DNA from 3 places in the Cereibacter sp. Soil_C_27 genome. Region 2 is predicted to be linked to each of the others. Evidence: riboswitches for the same ligand, from Rfam matches in the RefSeq annotation. Region 2 holds a riboswitch; each other region holds the start of a gene.
The links. Region 2 has a riboswitch for cobalamin ahead of AC3A5Z_RS06880 (ABC transporter substrate-binding protein). Riboswitches for the same ligand answer to the same signal wherever they lie in the genome.
Positions count from the first base shown of each region.

Region 1: it holds a riboswitch for cobalamin, as region 2 does, so the genes downstream of both, bluB (5,6-dimethylbenzimidazole synthase) here and AC3A5Z_RS06880 (ABC transporter substrate-binding protein) in region 2, are expected to answer to the same signal.
Region 3: it holds a riboswitch for cobalamin, as region 2 does, so the genes downstream of both, AC3A5Z_RS01860 (energy-coupling factor ABC transporter permease) here and AC3A5Z_RS06880 (ABC transporter substrate-binding protein) in region 2, are expected to answer to the same signal.

Region 1 is NZ_JBDGJD010000003.1:275,774-281,439, reverse strand. Features, by position in the region: gene AC3A5Z_RS13350 (class I SAM-dependent methyltransferase) at 1-323, opposite strand, end outside; gene AC3A5Z_RS13345 (BtaA family protein) at 320-1,552, opposite strand; gene AC3A5Z_RS13340 (UDP-2,3-diacylglucosamine diphosphatase) at 1,589-2,401, opposite strand; gene AC3A5Z_RS13335 (DUF6522 family protein) at 2,567-2,821, shown strand; gene bluB (5,6-dimethylbenzimidazole synthase) at 2,847-3,545, opposite strand; cobalamin riboswitch at 3,588-3,767, opposite strand; gene AC3A5Z_RS13325 (cobalamin B12-binding domain-containing protein) at 3,811-4,629, opposite strand; gene AC3A5Z_RS13320 (hypothetical protein) at 4,742-4,885, opposite strand; gene AC3A5Z_RS13315 (response regulator) at 5,013-5,384, opposite strand; gene AC3A5Z_RS13310 (sensor histidine kinase) at 5,386-5,666, opposite strand, start outside.
Region 2 is NZ_JBDGJD010000001.1:1,394,029-1,399,694, forward strand. Features, by position in the region: gene AC3A5Z_RS06865 (class I SAM-dependent DNA methyltransferase) at 7-675, opposite strand; gene AC3A5Z_RS06870 (ABC transporter ATP-binding protein) at 730-1,494, opposite strand; gene AC3A5Z_RS06875 (FecCD family ABC transporter permease) at 1,491-2,549, opposite strand; gene AC3A5Z_RS06880 (ABC transporter substrate-binding protein) at 2,549-3,559, opposite strand; cobalamin riboswitch at 3,694-3,889, opposite strand; gene AC3A5Z_RS06885 (SLAC1 anion channel family protein) at 4,020-5,012, shown strand; gene AC3A5Z_RS06890 (ABC1 kinase family protein) at 5,118-5,666, shown strand, end outside.
Region 3 is NZ_JBDGJD010000001.1:375,205-380,870, forward strand. Features, by position in the region: gene AC3A5Z_RS01850 (cobyrinic acid a,c-diamide synthase CobB) at 1-839, shown strand, start outside; gene cobA (uroporphyrinogen-III C-methyltransferase) at 836-1,564, shown strand; cobalamin riboswitch at 1,585-1,806, shown strand; gene AC3A5Z_RS01860 (energy-coupling factor ABC transporter permease) at 1,840-2,517, shown strand; gene cobF (precorrin-6A synthase (deacetylating)) at 2,566-3,342, shown strand; gene AC3A5Z_RS01870 (helix-turn-helix domain-containing protein) at 3,453-4,349, shown strand; gene AC3A5Z_RS01875 (TonB-dependent siderophore receptor) at 4,417-5,666, shown strand, end outside.

The DNA.
Region 1 (5,666 bases), on a different contig from region 2:
CCGAAGAGTGCCTCGGCATCGAAGCTGCAGGCGTCGCCGAAGGCGAGCGTCGCTGTCTCGCCCAGGGAGAGCCGGGCCGAACGCAGCATCTCGGCCGAGATGTCGAGCCCGTAGAGCAGGGCATCGGGATGCTGGCGCTGGATCAGGCGCAGGTTGCGCCCGGTGCCGCAGGCCAGTTCCAGCACCCGCGCGCCGGGCGGCGGGGCCAGATCGGCGATCAGCCGGTCGCGGCCGAGCAGATAGTAGCGCCGGGTCGCGTCGTAGATCAGCCGCTGATGCCGGTAGGTGCGATCCATCAGATGCGCATGGCTCAGATCCATCAGCGCCTCCGGTAGACGTGGAACCCGCCGTAGATCGCCGAGCGGTCGGAGCGGAAGCCGGTCTCGGAGGCCGCGCAGTCGTAGGTCCAGCGCCCGAGGATGTCGGCCCGCACCCGGCCCGGCAGGATGTCGGTGGCGCCGCCGGTGCGGAAGATCACGGTGGCGCCCGGGGCTGCCGTGCGGGTGATCTGGCGCCAGAGCGCGCCCAGCTGTTCGTCGGTCATCCAGTCCTGCGCGTCGAGCAGGCTGTAGCCATGTGTCGAGGCCTCGGGCTCGTCGGCCAGCGCATCGGTCAGCGAGCGGTTCACCAGCCGTGCCCGGCCCGCCGCATCGCGCAGCGTGTCGAACTGGTCGGGCTGCAGATAGGGCGGCAGGGCGCGTGGCGCCTCGGGGGCATAGCCGCGGTGGAAGGCCTGCCAGGCGAAGTAGTTCTCGGAGAGCGGGAAGCGGCAGACCAGCCGCCGCAACCGCTCGCGCAGCACCGGGATCACGTCGCCGTCGCCATCGGCGGCGAGCTTGTCATATTGCGCGGGCGGGATGCCCAGCCCGAAGAGCGAGGCGCGGCGGCGGGCGAGGAACTGCACCGCCCAGGTGTCGAAGAGCGGCGCGAGCTTGTCGTCGAAGAAGCGCTGCTGCTCGGCAAGGGTCTGGCAGGCCAGAAGCGGGCGGAAATCCACCCCGCCGAGCCGGGCCACCACATGCGCGGCGCCGATGAAGCGGCCGAGCAGCCCGTGGCGATGCACGCCCTTGGTGAAGACCTCGATCCGGCGATGGCCGAAGCTGCCCGCCTCCCAATAGGCGCGCGTCGCGGGGTCGAGATGCGGCGCCACATGCAGATCGTAGCTGCGCAGGTTGGAGGCGCGGTCGGCATGGCCGAAGAGATCGTAGAAGCGGGCGTGGTCGGGCATGTGCTGCGCCGCGGCCAGCTTCAGCCGCCCCAGCGCCACATGCGCGGGCGAGAGATCGACCGCCAGCAGGGAGGCGGGGCCCGCGGTGAGATAGGACATCATGTTGCAGCCGCCCGAGGCGATGCAGACGAGATTGTGGTCGGGCCGGATCGCCAGCGCCGTCATGTCGGTGACGGGATCCTCCCAGATCTGGGTATAGACCATGCCGTGGAACAGCCGCGAGAACAGCCGTTCCAGAAGGCCCGTCGGGCTCAGCGAATGGTTCTGGTGGACGGCGGAGCCGATCTGGGCGGGGAAGGGGACGTCTGGCGCAAGGTGCAGCACGGGGGACACTCCGGGAGGGAACACGGTTGCGGATGTCTAGCGGCGGAACGCGACGCTTGCGTGACGCGGCTCGGGGTCAGCGAAGACCGGCGCAGGCTCGGGGGCGGCCTCGAGCAGGCTGAAGCTGCCCGCGTCGTCCTCGGCGATGGCGGTGAAACTGTCGACCCAGTCGCCGCAATTGGCATAGCTGAGCCCGTGGTCGTCATGCAGCGCGGGCTTGTGGAAATGGCCGCAGATCACCCCGTCGCAGCCCGCCGCCCGCGCGCGCGCCACCAGCCGGATTTCGTAGCCGGTGCCGAGCGCCATCGCCGAGTTGACAGCTGACAAAAGCGCCTCGATCAATCCGCGCCGGTCGGGATCGACGCGGCGGCGCAGGCGCTTCAGCCGGTCGTCGAGATGGCGCAGCGCCCAGTCAATGCGGCTGCCGATCCGGGTCAGGATATGCCAGCGCAGGAAGCGCGCGTCGCAGACATCGCCATGCAGCACCAGCCAGCGCCGCCCGTCGGCGGCCTCGTGCACCACCTGCTCGGCCACCTCGATCCGGCCGAAATGCGTGCCGCGATAGAGCCGCATCGCTGTGTCGTGGTTGCCGGTCAGGTAGAAGAGCTGCGCGCCTTCCTGCACCCGGCGCAACAGCAGGGCGAGGATCTCGTCATGCACCTCGGTCCAGTGAGGGAAGGGCGGGTGCCAGAGGTCGAGCACATCGCCGACGAGATAGATCTCGGCGGCGGTGTTGTGCTCGAGGAAGTCGAGGATGCGCTCCGGACGGCAGCCCCGCGCGCCCAGATGCAGGTCCGACAGGAACAGGCTGCGGTGACGGTGCGGTTGGCGCGGGACAGGTTGCGGCATGAAGCGCTCCTCGATGGCATCGCCCGACGCGGGGCGTCTTGCTGCGCTATGCCAAAGCAAGGCCACGATTTTATGACTGCGGCCTGCGACAGGCCGCCCGGCCTTGTGCCCGGGCGCTTTCCCGCGCAGGCTGACGGGCTCGGGCGAGGCAGGAGAGGCGGGGCGATGCGGCTGGAAGTGGTGGCGGGCCGGGTGACGGTGGAGGCCGAGGATCTGGCGCCGCTTCTGGGGCTGGCTGCGGCGGATGTGCCGCGGCTGATGCGCGAGGGCCGGATCACCGGGCTGGTGGAAGAGGGGCGCGACGCCGATGCGGGCCGGACCCGGGTGACGTTCCGCTACAAGGCGATCCGGTTGCGCTTCACGCTGGATGCCTCGGGCGCCATCCTGTCGCGGAGCCGGGTGGAGGGGGCGGCGCGCTGAGCCGCCCCGTCGAGCTTGTCCGCGCTCAGTCGCCCTGCCAGCCGTCCTCCATCACCAGATCCTCGAGCGGCAGGCGCTGGCGCCAGCCCTTCAGCGCCAGCTCTGGCGCGGCGTAGAACTGGTCGACATGGCCGATGCAGAGATAGGCCACGATCTTGATCCGCTCGGGCAGGCCCAGCACGGCGCGCAGGTCGGTCTCGTGATAGATGCTGACCCAGCCGACCCCCAGCCCCTCGGCCCGGGCGGCGAGCCAGAGGTTCTGCACGGCGCAGACGCTGGAATAGAGGTCCATCTCGGGGTTGTGGGTGCGGCCCAGCACCACCGGGCCGCAGCGGTCGCGGTCGCAGGTGACGCAGATGTTGAGCGGCGCCTTGAGGATACCCTGCAGCTTGAGCGCCCGGTAGGTGGCCTGCTTCTCGTCGGGAAAGAGCTGGGCCGCCTCGTCATTGGCACGCTGGAAGGCCGCATGCACCTCGGCGCGGCGGGCGGGATCGCGGATCAGGATGAAGTTCCACGGCTGCATGAAGCCGACGGAGGGCGCCAGATGCGCCGCCTGCAGCACCCGGTGCAGCCGCGCGGGGTCGATCGGGTCGGGCAGGAATTCGTCGCGCACATCTCGCCGCTCGGCGATGATGTCGTAGAGCGCCTGCCGTTCGGCGTCGCTGAAGGCGCGGGCGGGCTGGGGGCGCACCTCGGTGCAGGCAGGGGGCGGGGTATCCGGCATGATCCAGACCTCCTTCATGGACGATCCGCCGCAGTCCACGCGGCAGAACCTCGTTGCCGGGCCGGTCTTCTGGCTTCGGATCGTCTGCCCCGCGCGCCTTCGCGGAAAGATCCAGTGGCCTTCTGCCCGGGGCATCACCGTTACAGCGGCGGGCCCACGCCGGAGTCGCACCGGCTTCCCGATTCTCCGCCTCGCGGCGGCACCCGGCAGGGATGGGAAACCAGATGCCGGGCGGGCGCGCAAGCCCGCTCTGGTCGCGAACGCCTCAGCGCGGCGGTGAAAGCAGCGCCTCCATCCCGTTGAGCGCGGTCGTCATGTCGTTGGCCATCGCCTCGGGATGCAGATGGGCGACCATGCCCGCGGCATCGGTGACGATCTGGCCGCAGACCATGACCCGCGCCTCGGGACAGGCGATGCGGATCGCCACGAGCAGCCTGCCCAGCGGCAGGAGGCTGCGCGGACCGCTGGCGGAAAGGCCGAAGACACGCCGGCCGCTGGCGCAGAAGCGCTCGATCAGCGCTTCGTGCGGCAGGCCGAGCAGCAGGTCGACCTCCCAGCCCTCGCGGCGGAAGAGGTCGGCGGCCATGGTGACGCCGAGCGTGTGGGTCTCGCCGGGCACGGCGGCGAAGACGGCGGCCTTGTCGGTGACGGGGAGCGGGGCGGCCAGCACATGCCGCAGCCCGCGCATGATGGCGTAGATCCGGCTGGAGGCGATGGTGACCTGCGCCGAGGGCACCCGGTCCTCGTCCCACCACTGCCCCAGCCGCCGTGCCGCCGAGGCGAGGTAGGCGAGGTAGATCACGTCAATTCCGGCGCCCTCGCGGCGGATGGTCTCGATGAACCGCGCCCCGGCATCGGCATCGGGCGAGATGAGCGCGGTGCAGAGCGCGTCGATTTCTTCCGCGGTCGGATGGGCGACATCATGGGCGGGCAGGTCGCGCGCGCGGCTGGCAAGGCGGCTGACGACCTCCTGTGCGAGCGAGAGGACGGCATCGGCGGGCAGGGCGGACTTGAAGGCGGCGAGGCCGAGATGCGAGCGCTCGAAGAGAGGGCGGTCGAACGGCCCGTGATGTCCCGGAGTCATGCCACGCTCTCCCCCCGGGATCCCCGCCTTCCGCATCCTCGCGCCCCGGCTCAAGCCTCGGCCAGAAATGCAGAGTCTGTCAATCATGGTTTGGGCCCCCGGAACGGTGAGCTCAGCCCTTGATGGCGGCGACGCGGCGGCCGCGCATCACCCGCGCGCCGTCGCGGATGGTGACGAGCCCGGTCAGGGGGTCTTCGGCGATGACGATGCCATGGGCCGAGATATAGGCGGAAATCTGGATGGTCGCATGTTGCATGATCTGGCTCCTCGCTGCGGATGACCGGCACCGGAGGGTGCGGCAGGCAGGGAGGACGATGCGGGCAGGAGGGCCGGGCCGCCTTGACCCAGATCAGTCAAAGCTGCGACCAAAAGTCATCAATACCTCAGTCGATCAGCGCCATCCGCTGCAGCACGCGCAGCAGCCCGGCCTCGGTGACGGGCTTGGCGATGAAGGAGGCGCCGCGCGCGAGGCACTCGGGGTCGGGGGCGTGGCGGCCCGAGATCACGAGGATCTTGCAGGCGGGCCAGCGCTCGGCCACCACGGCGGCTAGGCCGAGCCCGCTCATCGAGCCGGGCATGTCGATGTCGGTCAGCAGCGCCGAGATCTCGCTGCGCCGCTCCAGCACCAGCAGCGCCTGATCGGCATTGCTGGCCTGCAGCACGATGAAGCCCAGATCGGACAGCTGGTCGGCCAGATCGAGCCGGATCAGCCCATCGTCCTCCACCAGCAGCAGCGTCGTCTCGGCTCCGCGCACCTCAATGCTCCTTCTGGAAGGTGGCGAGATCGCCGGTGATGTGGCAGCGCAGGCCGTGGGGCCGGTAGTCGAGCACCACTTCGCAATCGGCGGTTCCGGCCAGACCGGCCCGGATCAGCCGCGCACCCGCCCCTTCGAGCGGCGCGCCGGTGACGCGGGGGCCGCCGCTTTCCTCCCAGGTCAGCTCGAAGCACCGGCCGCAATGGGTGACCTGCCAGTCGAGTGCCACGCGGCCTTCGCAGCGCGACAGCGCCCCGTGCTTCCGGGCGTTGGTGGCCAGCT
Region 2 (5,666 bases):
GCGGCTTCAGTCGGTCATCGCGGTGAGGAGGAAGAAGGGGATCGGCGTTTCGGGCTCGTCGTAGAGCCCCCCGTAGGGGTGACCGCCGAAACGGTCCTGCCATGCCGCGATGCCGTGAAAGCCCGCTTCCGCCAGCCAGTCCCGCGCCTCGGTCTCGGTGACGCCGCAGGCGTGCGGCAGATGCGGCGCAAGCTCGGCCATCCGCGCGTCGGGGCTGCGGCGCCAGATCCCGTCGGAGACCAGCACCATGCCGCCGGGCCGCAGCAGCCGCCGGGCGAGCCGCAGCGCCTCTTTCGGGCGTTCCAGCGTCCAGAGCACGTTGCGCAGGCTCACCAGATCGGCGGCGCCTTCCGGCAGGGTGCAGCGGTCCATGTCGGCATGGATCAGCCGCAGCGGCACGCCCTCGCGGTCGGCGGCGCGGCGGGCCTCGGCCAGCATCGCGCCCGAGCCGTCGACCCCGGTGACGCGGTGACCGAGACCGGCCAGGAGCACCGCGCAGCCGCCGGTGCCGCAGCCGAGATCGACGACCCGCCGCCGCGCGGGGCCGATGGCTGCGGCCAGCACTGTGCGCCAGGCGTCGCGGTGGCGGTTGTGCGAGGCTGTGGCGTCGAAGCGCTGCGCCCGCCCGTCCCAATGCGCGGCCATCGCCGCGGCGGTCTCGGGGGCGATGCTCATGGCCGGTGTCTCGGCGGCTGGGTCGCGATCAGAGGGGCGAGGGGGCAGGGACATTCAGACCTCCGGCAGGGAGAAGCGGATCAGCCGATGGCCATCGGCGGGGTCGGTCAGCACGCTGGCGCGTACGTCGAAGACGCGCGCCAGAAGCGCGGGGGTCAGGATGTCCTCGGGCGTGCCGCAGGCCACCAGCCGGCCCTCCTGCATCACGCCGATCCGGTCGCAGTCGAGCGCCTGGTTCAGGTCGTGCAGCGCGATCAGCGCCGTCACGCCGAGCCCACGCACCAGCCGCAGGATCGACAGCTGCTGGTGGATGTCGAGGTGGTTGGTCGGCTCGTCGAGCAGCAGGATCTTGGGCTCCTGCGCCAACGCGCGGGCCAGATGCACCCGCTGCCGCTCGCCGCCCGACAGGCTTTGCCAGACCCGGTCGGCCTTGTCGGTCATGCCGACGCGGGCGATGGCGCGCGAGACGATCTCGTCGTCCGCCGGGCCGAAGGGCGAGAGCAGCGAGAGCCAGGGGGTGCGGCCGAGATCGACGGCATCGCGCACGCTGACCCGGTCGGCGGTCTCGGACTGCTGGGCGACGAAGGCCAGCATCTGCGCCATGGCGCGCCGCGAGAGCCGGGCCTGATCCTTGCCGTCGAGCCGGATCGCGCCGCTGGCAGGCGTCAGCACCCCCGCCGTCAGCCTGAGCAGCGTGGATTTGCCCGAGCCGTTCGGGCCGATCAGCCCGAAGGTCTCGCCCGGGCGCACCTCGAGGCTGACATCCTCGACGATCGGGGTCGTGCCCGCGCGCCAGCCCACGTTGCAGAGCTGGATCATGACCGCATCTTCCGGCCGCGGATCAGGATGACGGCGAATCCCGGCGCGCCGACGAGCGCGGTCACCACGCCGATGGGCAGCACCTGATTGGGCACGATCACCCGCGAGACCACATCGGCCAGCACCAGAAACACCGCACCGATCAGGGCCGAGGCAGGGACCAGCCGGGCGTGGCGCACGCCGACGAGAAAGCGCGCGGCATGCGGGATCACCAGACCGACGAAGCCGATGGCGCCAACGATGCTGACCATGGTGGCGGTGATCATCGTCACCACCGCGATCAGCAGCGCCTGGGTGCGGCGGATCGGGATGCCCATGGTGAGCGCGGATTCGGCGCCGAAGGTGAAGGCGTCGAGGGCGCGGGTCTGCACGAGGCAGAGCAGCACGCCCGCGACCGAGACCGGCACCGCCAGCCAGACATCGGGCCAGCGCACGCCGCTCATGTTGCCCATCATCCAGAAGGTGACGCCGCGCACCTGCTCGGCACTGGCTGACTGGGCGATGACGAAGGAGGTGAGGGCGTTGAAGAGCTGGGTTCCGGCGATGCCCGACAGGATGATGAGCCCGGCCTGCGGCAGCCCGGTGCTGCCGCCCGCCGCCCGCGCCAGCAGCACGACCAGCGTGAAGGCCAGAAGCCCGCCCGCGAAGGCCCCGACCGAGAGCGGCAGGGTGCCCGCGCCGATGCCAAGCACGAGGATCAGCACCGCTCCGGTGGAGGCGCCTGCCGAGATGCCGAGGATATAGGGATCGGCCAGCGCGTTGCGCAGCAGCGCCTGCAGCACCACGCCCGAGACGGCGAGCCCCGCGCCGCAGGCGGCGGCAACGATGGCGCGCGTCAGGCGGTAGTTCCAGACGATGCCCTCCTGGATCGGCGGCAGCGGATAGTCGCTGCCGAAGAGCCGGTTGGCCAGCGTCTGCCAGATGACGGCGGGCGGGATGATGGTCTCGCCCACCGAGATGCCGAGGGTCAGCGCCACCATGAGCGCCGCCAGCCCCAGCGCACCGCGCGACAGGCTCCGCGATCCGAGCCGCACCGACCCTGTCGCGGCGGAGATCACTTGGCCGGGCCCTCGGCCGCGATGGCCTCCACCACCGTCTCGATGCCCGAGGGAATGCGGATGCCGGCGTGGATCTGGTGCGCGTCGATGACGATCACCCGGTTCTCGCGCACCGCCCGCATCCGGCTGGTCACCGGATCGGTCGAGAGGTGGTCGAGCTTCACCTCGTAATCGTCGGCGGCAAAGCGGCGGCGGTCCATCCGGGCCACGATGATGTAGTCGGGATCGGCGCTGGCGATGGTCTCCCAGCCGACCGCGGGCCATTCCTCGTTCGAGTCGACCACGTTGCGCAGGCCGAGCGTCTTGAGGAGGAAGCCCGCGATGCCGTTCTGCCCGGCCACGAAGGGGTCGAGCGCCAGATCGGGGCTGGAGAACCAGACCACGGCGGTCTTGCCCTCGATGCCGAGAGCCTTGGCCTTCTCCGCCGCCGCGTCGACCCGGGCGCGCAGCTCGGCCTCGAGATCGGCGCCGCGCGGCTCCACGTCGAAGATCTGCGCCAGTTCGCGCACCGCGCGATACATCAGCTCGATCGAGAATTCCTGCGTCCGCGCCCCGTCGCCGCCCACCATGTTGTCCTTGCCGACGCAATCGGCGGGCATGGCATAGACCTCGGTCCCCAGCTCGTTGAACTGGGCGCGGGTGCCGACGGCGCCCTGCGGGCCGACGTGGAATTCGAATTGCGTGGTGACGAGTTCCGGCTCCTTGGCCATCACGGCCTCGAAGCCGGGATGGTTGTCGGCCAGCCGCTCCACCTTGGCATTGGCCTCGGCGAAGGCGGGCTGGACCTCGTTGAACCAGACCGAGGTGCCCTGCACCTTGTCGGCAAGGCCCAGGGCATAGAGCATTTCGGTGGTGGACTGGCCGATGGTCACGACGCGCTGCGGGGCCGCGTCGAAGACGAGGGTCTGGCCGCAATTGTCGATCGACAGCGGATAGGTCGTGGCCTGTGCCGCGCCGCCCGCGAGGCAGAACAGGGCAACGGCGCCCGGAAGTCGGCTGAGGGTCATGGATTGGGTCTCCGATGAGGGGAAGATCGCTCACCGGACGGGGGCGCCTCCACAGGAGAGCGCGGGTCGGCCAAGGGCAGGCCGCAAAGCCAGACACAGGTCATACGCATCCTTCTCCGGACACCCCGCCCGGCGTTACGTTTCTGCTGTCGGCAGGTCTCCTGACTGGCGGATCGACGCTTTGCCCGGCCTTCCCGGGGCGTGGGCCCCAGTGGCGAAAATCGAGCGTAGCTAACCGCCTACAGTTGCGGGGGCAGTTCCGGTTCACGGCCGAGGCCGTGGCGGATTCCCTGTTAGTTCCATGTGGAAACCGACAGATCTTGCCTAGCCTCACCGATTGGTGAGGTCAAGCGCCGCGCGCGGTAGGCCCTGTGTGACGAGGTCACGGTGCGGCGGCGCGGGCCGCGCTAGGAGGGACGGGCGGCGCCGATCTGCCGCTGTCTTTGCCGGGGTTTCCGCCATGCACAGTTCCTCCGCCTCCCTCCCATCCGCCGCCCCCGCCGGGGATGCCCGTCTCGCGCATTACCCGGTCACCTTCTTTGCCATCGGCATGGGGATGATGGGCCTGACCCTCGCGCTTCATGCGGCCGAGACCGCCTTCGGGCGGGAGCCCGAGGTGTCGCGCGCGGCGCTCGGGGGGGCGCTGGGGCTTCTGGGGCTGGTGGCGCTCGGCTATCTGGCCAAGGCGCTGCGCCATCCGGCGGCGGTGGCGGCGGAGTGGCATCATCCGGTGCGAATCGCCTTCTTCCCGGCGATCTCGATCTCCATGCTGCTTTTGTCGGTGGCGCTGCTCGGCGAGCGGCCCGAGGCGGCGCGGGTGGTCTGGATGGCCGGCACGGCGCTGCAGGGGCTTCTGGCGCTGGCGGTGATCGCGGCATGGATCGGACATCGCAGCTTCCAGCAGGGCCAGCTGACCCCCGCCTGGTTCATCCCGGCGGTGGGCAATGTGATCGTACCGCTGGCGGGCGTGCCGCTGGGCCATCCCGAGATTTCGTGGCTGTTCTTCTCGGGCGGGCTGGTGTTCTGGATCGTGCTGCTGACGCTGGTCATCAACCGGCTGATGTTCCACGACCCGCTGCCGGGCAAGATGGTGCCGACGCTGATGATCCTCGTCGCCCCGCCTGCCGTCTCCTTCGTCGCCTGGCTGCGGCTGACGGGTGAGGTGGGCGCCTTCGGGCATATCCTGCTGAGCATCGCCTATGTCTTCGCGCTGATCGTGGCGATGCAGGCGGCGAAGTTCCGGCGGATGCCGTTTGCGATGTCCTGGTGGGCGCTGTCCTTCCCGCTGGCGGCGCTGAGCATCGCGAGCTTCGCCTATGCCGGGGCCGCCCTGTCGGCGCCGCACCGGTTGATCGGGCTGGGGCTGCTCGGGCTTCTCGTGCTGGTGGTGGCGGGGCTGATCCTGCGCACCCTGCTCGGCATCTGGCGGCACGAGATCTGTCTGGCGGACTGAGCCCTGCTTCACATTCCGGTCACCGAGGCGCCGCGGCGGCGCCCTTTGCCTGCCGCGGCCTATCTGCCTTCTGCAACCCGATCCTCCTCCAGCAAGGAATACCGCGTGCCGCATCGCAGCCCCGAGCCGAAATCCCTCGCCGTTCCCAGTTCCCGCCTGTCGCGGATCGCCCGGCTGGGCGGGCTCGCCTCGGGCATCGCGGGCGGCATGGCCGTGCAGGGGGTGCGGCAGATGGCGCAGGGCAAGCGGCCCTCGATGGGCGACCTGCTGCTGACGCCGGGCAATGCGATGAAGGTGGCCGACCAATTGGCACAGATGCGCGGTGCAGCGATGAAGGTGGGCCAGCTTCTGTCGATGGACGCGGGCGACATGCTGCCGCCGGAGCTGGCGCAGATCCTCGGGCGGCTGCGGGCCGATGCACATCACATGCCGGGCGGGCAGTTGAAGAAGGTGCTGGCGGCGAGCTGGGGCCCGGACTGGCTGCGGCAGTTCCAGAAGTTCGACGTGCGCCCGATCGCGGCCGCTTCCATCGGGCAGGTGCACCGGGCGCTGACGCGGGACGGGCGGGACGTGGCGATCAAGGTGCAATATCCGGGCGTGCGGCGCAGCATCGACTCCGACGTGACGAATGTGGCGGCGCTGATGCGGATGTCG
Region 3 (5,666 bases), 1.0 Mb from region 2:
AGGCGCTGGTGTGCGCCGGCATGGCCGGGGCCGGGATCACCGTCTTCGGCGCGCTGCCCCGGCTGGCGAGCATCGCCCTGCCGGAACGGCATCTGGGGCTGGTGCAGGCGGGCGAGCATCCGGCGCTGGAGCGGCTGATGACCGAGGCCGCCGCGTTGATGGCGGAGCGGGTCGATCTCGACGCGCTGCTGCGGGCGGCGGCGGGCGGGCAGCGCGAGGCTGCGCCGGAAGCGGCGATGCCGCCGCCGGGCCAGCGGATCGCGCTGGCGCAGGATGCGGCCTTCAGCTTCGCCTATCCGCATCTGGTGCAGGGCTGGCGCGCGGCGGGGGCCGAGATCCTGCCCTTCTCGCCCTTGGCCGACGAGGCCCCCGACGACAGCGCCGATGTCTGCTGGCTGCCTGGCGGCTACCCCGAGCTGAACGCGGGCCGTCTGGCGGCGGCGAGCGGCTTTCGCACGGGGATCAGGCGCTTTGCCGAAACGCGGCCGGTGCATGGCGAATGCGGCGGCTACATGGTGATGGGCGAGACGCTGGTCGATGCCGAGGGCGTGGCCCATCCGATGACCGGGCTCTTGGGGCTCGTGACCTCCTTCCAGAAGCGCAAGATGCATCTTGGCTACCGGCTGGCCGAGCTTGCCGCACCGATCCCGGGACAGGGCGCGCGGCTCCGGGGCCACGAGTTCCACTATTCCACCATCCTCGAGCAGCCCGACGCCCCGCTGGCCCGCGTCAGCGATGCGGCGGGGCAGGCGGTGCCCGAGACCGGCTCGCTCAGGCGGCAGGCGGGCGGCGGGCTGTCCACCGGAACCTTTTTTCATCTGATCGCAGAGGCGACATGACCGGCTTCGTATCCTTCGTTTCCTCCGGTCCCGGCGACCCCGAACTGCTGACGCTGAAGGCGGTGTCGCGCCTGCAAACCGCCGATGCGGTGCTGTTCGACGATCTCTCCTCCGGCCCGATCCTCGCTCATGCGCGCGAGGGGGCCGATCTGGTGGGGGTCGGCAAGCGGGCCGGGCGGGCTTCGCCGAAGCAGGATCACGTCAGCCGTCTGCTGGTCGATTACGCCCTGACCGGGGCGCGGGTGGTGCGGCTGAAATCCGGCGATGCGGGCATCTTCGGCCGGCTGGAGGAGGAGATCACCGCGCTCGAAGCCGCAGGCATCGGCTATGAGATCATCCCCGGCGTGCCCTCGGCCTGCGCCGCCGCCGCCTTCGCGGGCATCCCGCTGACCCGCCGCCTGACCGCGCGGCGGGTGCAGTTCGTCACCGGCGCCGATGTGACGGGCGAATTGCCGCGGCTGAACATGCAGGCGCTGGCCGACCCCGAGGCGACCACCGTCGTCTTCATGGGCAAGCGCACGTTCCCGGCCCTGGCCGCGTCGTTGATCGCCGCGGGCCTGCCGCCCGATACCCCGGCTTTGCTGGCGGAATCCGTCAGCCACGCCGATCAGACCCTTACCCGCAGCACCATCGCCGCCCTCGCCGCCCAGCTGGCCGGCGGCAGCGGCAGCTCGCCCGCGCTGATCCTCTACGGCCCCTTGGCCGGGGAGTCCGATCATGCTTGACGCAGCGGCAAGGATGGTGTCGGAGTTCAGCTCTGCATGGTGTTCCGTCAGGTGCAAAGCACCGGAACTCAATCGGGAATGGGGAGGGGCGGACCAATTTGCGGCGCCCCGGACCCAGCCGCCCCCGCGACTGTCAGCGGCGAGCGGGTCTTCACCTCTGGTCACTGGGCGACAAGCCCGGGAAGGCCGAAGACCCGCCCAGACCCGCCAGCCAGGATACCGGCCCTGCAGGCAACCGAAACCGCCGTCGGGTGTGACGGCCTGGAGTCACTGACATGCATATCGAAGAGGGCGTCGTCACCGGCGCCAAGATCCTCCTGAGCTACGGCACCGCCGCGGCGGCCGGAGGCTATGCCCTGAAACTCGCCTGGGAGGCCGCGCGCGAAAAGGGGTTGGCCTCGCTCGCTGCCCGCTCCGTGCTGGCCACCGGCCTCGTCTTCTCGTTCTTCGAGATCCTGCCGCATTACCCGGTCGGCGTCTCCGAGGTTCACCTGATCCTCGGCTCGACCCTGTTCCTGATCCTCGGAGCCGCCCCCGCCGCCATCGGACTGGCATTGGGCCTGCTGGTCCAAGGCCTGTTCTTCGCGCCCTTCGACCTGCCGCAATACGGCATGAACGTGACCACGCTCCTGGTGCCGCTGTTCGGCCTGACCGCCCTCGCGCACAAGGTCATCCCGCGCGAGACGGCCTATGTCGATCTTGGCTACCTGCAGGTCCTGTCGCTGTCGGTCGCCTATCAGGGCGGCGTGGTGGCCTGGGTCGGGTTCTGGGCGCTCTACGGCCACGGCTTCGAGGCGGGCAACCTTGCCGCCATCGGCAGCTTCGGCGCGGCCTACATGCTCGTCGTGCTGATCGAGCCCCTGGTCGATCTCGCGGTGCTGGGCGCGGCCAAGGGCGCGCGCGGTCTGGCGAAATCCGGCCTCTTCACCCACCGGCTGCACCACGCGGCCTGACCCTTCGCGCGGCTCCCGCAGGGGGGCCGCGCCACATTGGACGACAGAATGATCCAGCTCTCCCTCATCGGCATCGGCACCGGCAACCCCGAGCATCTGACGCTGCAGGCGATCCGCGCGCTCAATGCCGCCGATCTGGTGCTGATCCCGCGCAAGGGGGCCGACAAGGCCGATCTCGCCGGGCTGCGTCGCACCATCTGCGCCGAGGTGCTGACCAACCCCGCCACGCATTTGGCGGAGTTCGACCTGCCGGTGCGGGCCGAGACCGGCGATTATCGCGGCCGGGTGGACGACTGGCACGACGCCATCGCCGCCTGCTGGGAGACCGCGATCCGCGACGGGCTGGGCACGGCGGGCCGGGTGGCGCTGCTGATCTGGGGCGATCCCTCGCTCTACGACAGCAGCCTGCGCATCGCCGCGCGGGTGGACCGCAGTCTGCCGCTCGAAGTGTCGGTTGTGCCGGGCATCACCTCGATGCAGGCGCTGGCCGCCGCCCATGCCATCGCCCTGAACGAGATCGGCGCGCCCTTCCTCGTGACGACGGGTCGGCAGATCCGCGACCACGGCTGGCCTGCCGGCGTCGACACGCTGGTGGTGATGCTGGACGGCGGCTGCGCCTTCCGGACGCTCGACCCGGCCGGGGTGACGATCTGGTGGGGCGCCTATGTCGGCATGGCCGAGGAGGTCGTGCTCTCGGGGCCGCTGGCCGAGGCCGGGCCGCGGATCCTTGCCCTGCGGGAGCGCGAACGGGCGCGGCACGGCTGGATCATGGACATCTATGTGCTGAGACGCGGCATAACCGCCGACGGCCCGGCGCCGGCCTGACCCTCGGGCGCCCGCGGCTTGACAGCCGCCGCGCAACTGCGCAGAGAGGGGGCAGTCAGCACGTGCCCCGCACGGCCAGCCATCCCCTCGCCCCAAGCCGGACCAGAGCGATGGCTTTCCGCCCGAACATGACCTGTTTCACCCAAGGCATCCGCCCGACCGCGCCGCTGTCATGGCGTGCGGCGCATGGCATGGTGGCCGATCTCTGGCATGCCGAGGCCGAGGCGGGCGGCTCGGGGCGCTATCTCTCGCCCGATCCGCGCGTCGTCGTCTTCCTCGACGAGGGTGCCGAGGCGGTGGAGCTGCACCCCGGCCCCGTGGCGACGCCGGGCGCGGTGGCGCGGGTGCTCTATGTCCCCGCCGGGATGCCGCTTCGCTCGCGCATCGGGCGGGGCTGCCGCCTCAGCCATCTCGACCTGCATTTCGACATCCGCGCGCTGCAGGGGCGGCTGGGCGAGGCGGCGGGGCAGGCCGATCTGGCGCAGCCGCTGTTTCTGACCGACCAGCCGCGCGTCATCGGTCTCGCCCGGATGATCGCCGAAGAGACCACCGCGCCGAGCCGCCATCCGCAGATGTTCGACGCGCTGGTGCAGGCGCTGCTGATCGACCTCTTCGCCCTGCCGGCCGAGGTCGCCGAAACCGCGCAGGGCGGGCTCACCCCGCATCAGATGCGCCAGCTTGCCGGGTTCATGGCGGCGCGGCTGCATCTGCGCGTCAGCGTGGCGGATCTGGCCGAGGTCGTCGGCCTGTCGGAAAGCTGGTTCGCCCATGCCTTCAAGAAGACTGCCGGCACCACCCCGCACCGCTGGCAGATGGAGCTGCGGATGCAGCGCGTGCGGCAGATGCTGGTCGAACCCGCCGAGACTCTGGCCAATGTCGCCGCCGCTACTGGCTTTGCCGATCAGGCGCATCTGAGCCGCGCCTTCCGCAACGCCAGCGGCACCACCCCGTCGGACTGGCGCAGGCGCGCTTTGCAGGGGAATCTTGCAAGCGACGACAGGAAGTGACAAGACCCGCGCCGATGGCTGAGTTAAACGCTCAGGAAATATCTGTCTCTTGTCGGGAATCGTCTCCATGCGCGCCACCTCTCTCGCGCGGCTCATGGGCCACACGGCCCTCGTCGCAGCCCTCCTTCCGCTTCCGCTTCTGGCTCAGGAGGTGACGACTCTCGCTCCCATCGTGCTGGAAGGCGAGAGCGGCACGGATGCGGTGGCCGGTGCGGCCAATCCCGCCACGCTCGCCGGGTCCAAGACTGCGACACCGATCACCGAGATCCCGCAATCGGTCTCGGTCATCGGCGCCGAGACGCTGCAGGCCGCCAATGTCGCCAAGATCGACGAGGCGCTCGGCTATACCGCGGGCGTGATCGGCGCGCCTTATGGCTATGACAGCGACACCAACTGGCACTTCATCCGCGGCTTCGCCTCGACCGCGACCGGCGTGTTCCAGGACGGGCTGGCGCATTACTCCTACGGCTTCGGCGGCTTCTACGTCGATCCCTTCACGCTGGAGCGGATCGAGGTGCTGAAGGGCCCGGCCTCGGTGCTCTACGGCGGGGCGAACCCGGGGGGCCTGCTGAACTACGTCTCCAAGCGCCCGACCGGCACCCCGGGCGGCAGCTACGAGCTCGGGCTTGACGAGAACGGCCGCGTCTGGGCGGGCATCGACGCCAACGGCCTGACCGCCGGAGGCCTCGCCTGGCGCTTCACCGGCAAGACCGAGCGGACCGACGGCTACGGCGTTTTCGAGGATGGCTTCCGCGGCGTGCTGGCCCCCTCGCTCTCCTTCAGCCTCGACGGCGGCACCGACGTGACCCTGCTCGCCAGCTACACGCGCATCGACGAGGATCACGCGGGGGGCTCCTGGCTGCCCTATTACGGCACGGTCGAGGACGCGCCCTTCGGCAGGATCGACCGCGACTTCAACACCGGCGAGCCGGGGCTCGACTGGTACGAACGCGACCAGCTTCTGCTCACCTCGATTGTCGAGCATGATTTCGGCGGCTGGACCCTGACCAACACCACCCGGGCCGGCTGGTCGGATGTGGATGAAAGCTCGGTCTACGGCTTCGGCTATGCCGGCTTTGCCGCCGCGCCGACCGATGCCGACAATATGCTGGCGCGGATCTTCTTCCAGCACCAGACCGAGACGACGACCTTCCTCAACGACCTGCGCGCCGAGACCACGCTGCAGACCGGCGGCGCCGAGCACCGGCTGATGTTCGGGCTGGATCTCAAGCATTTCCGCATGGATCAGGTGCAGGCCTCCATCGCCTTCCCGGATGCGGCGACCGGGCTTTCGGTCACCGACCCGGTCTATGGCGC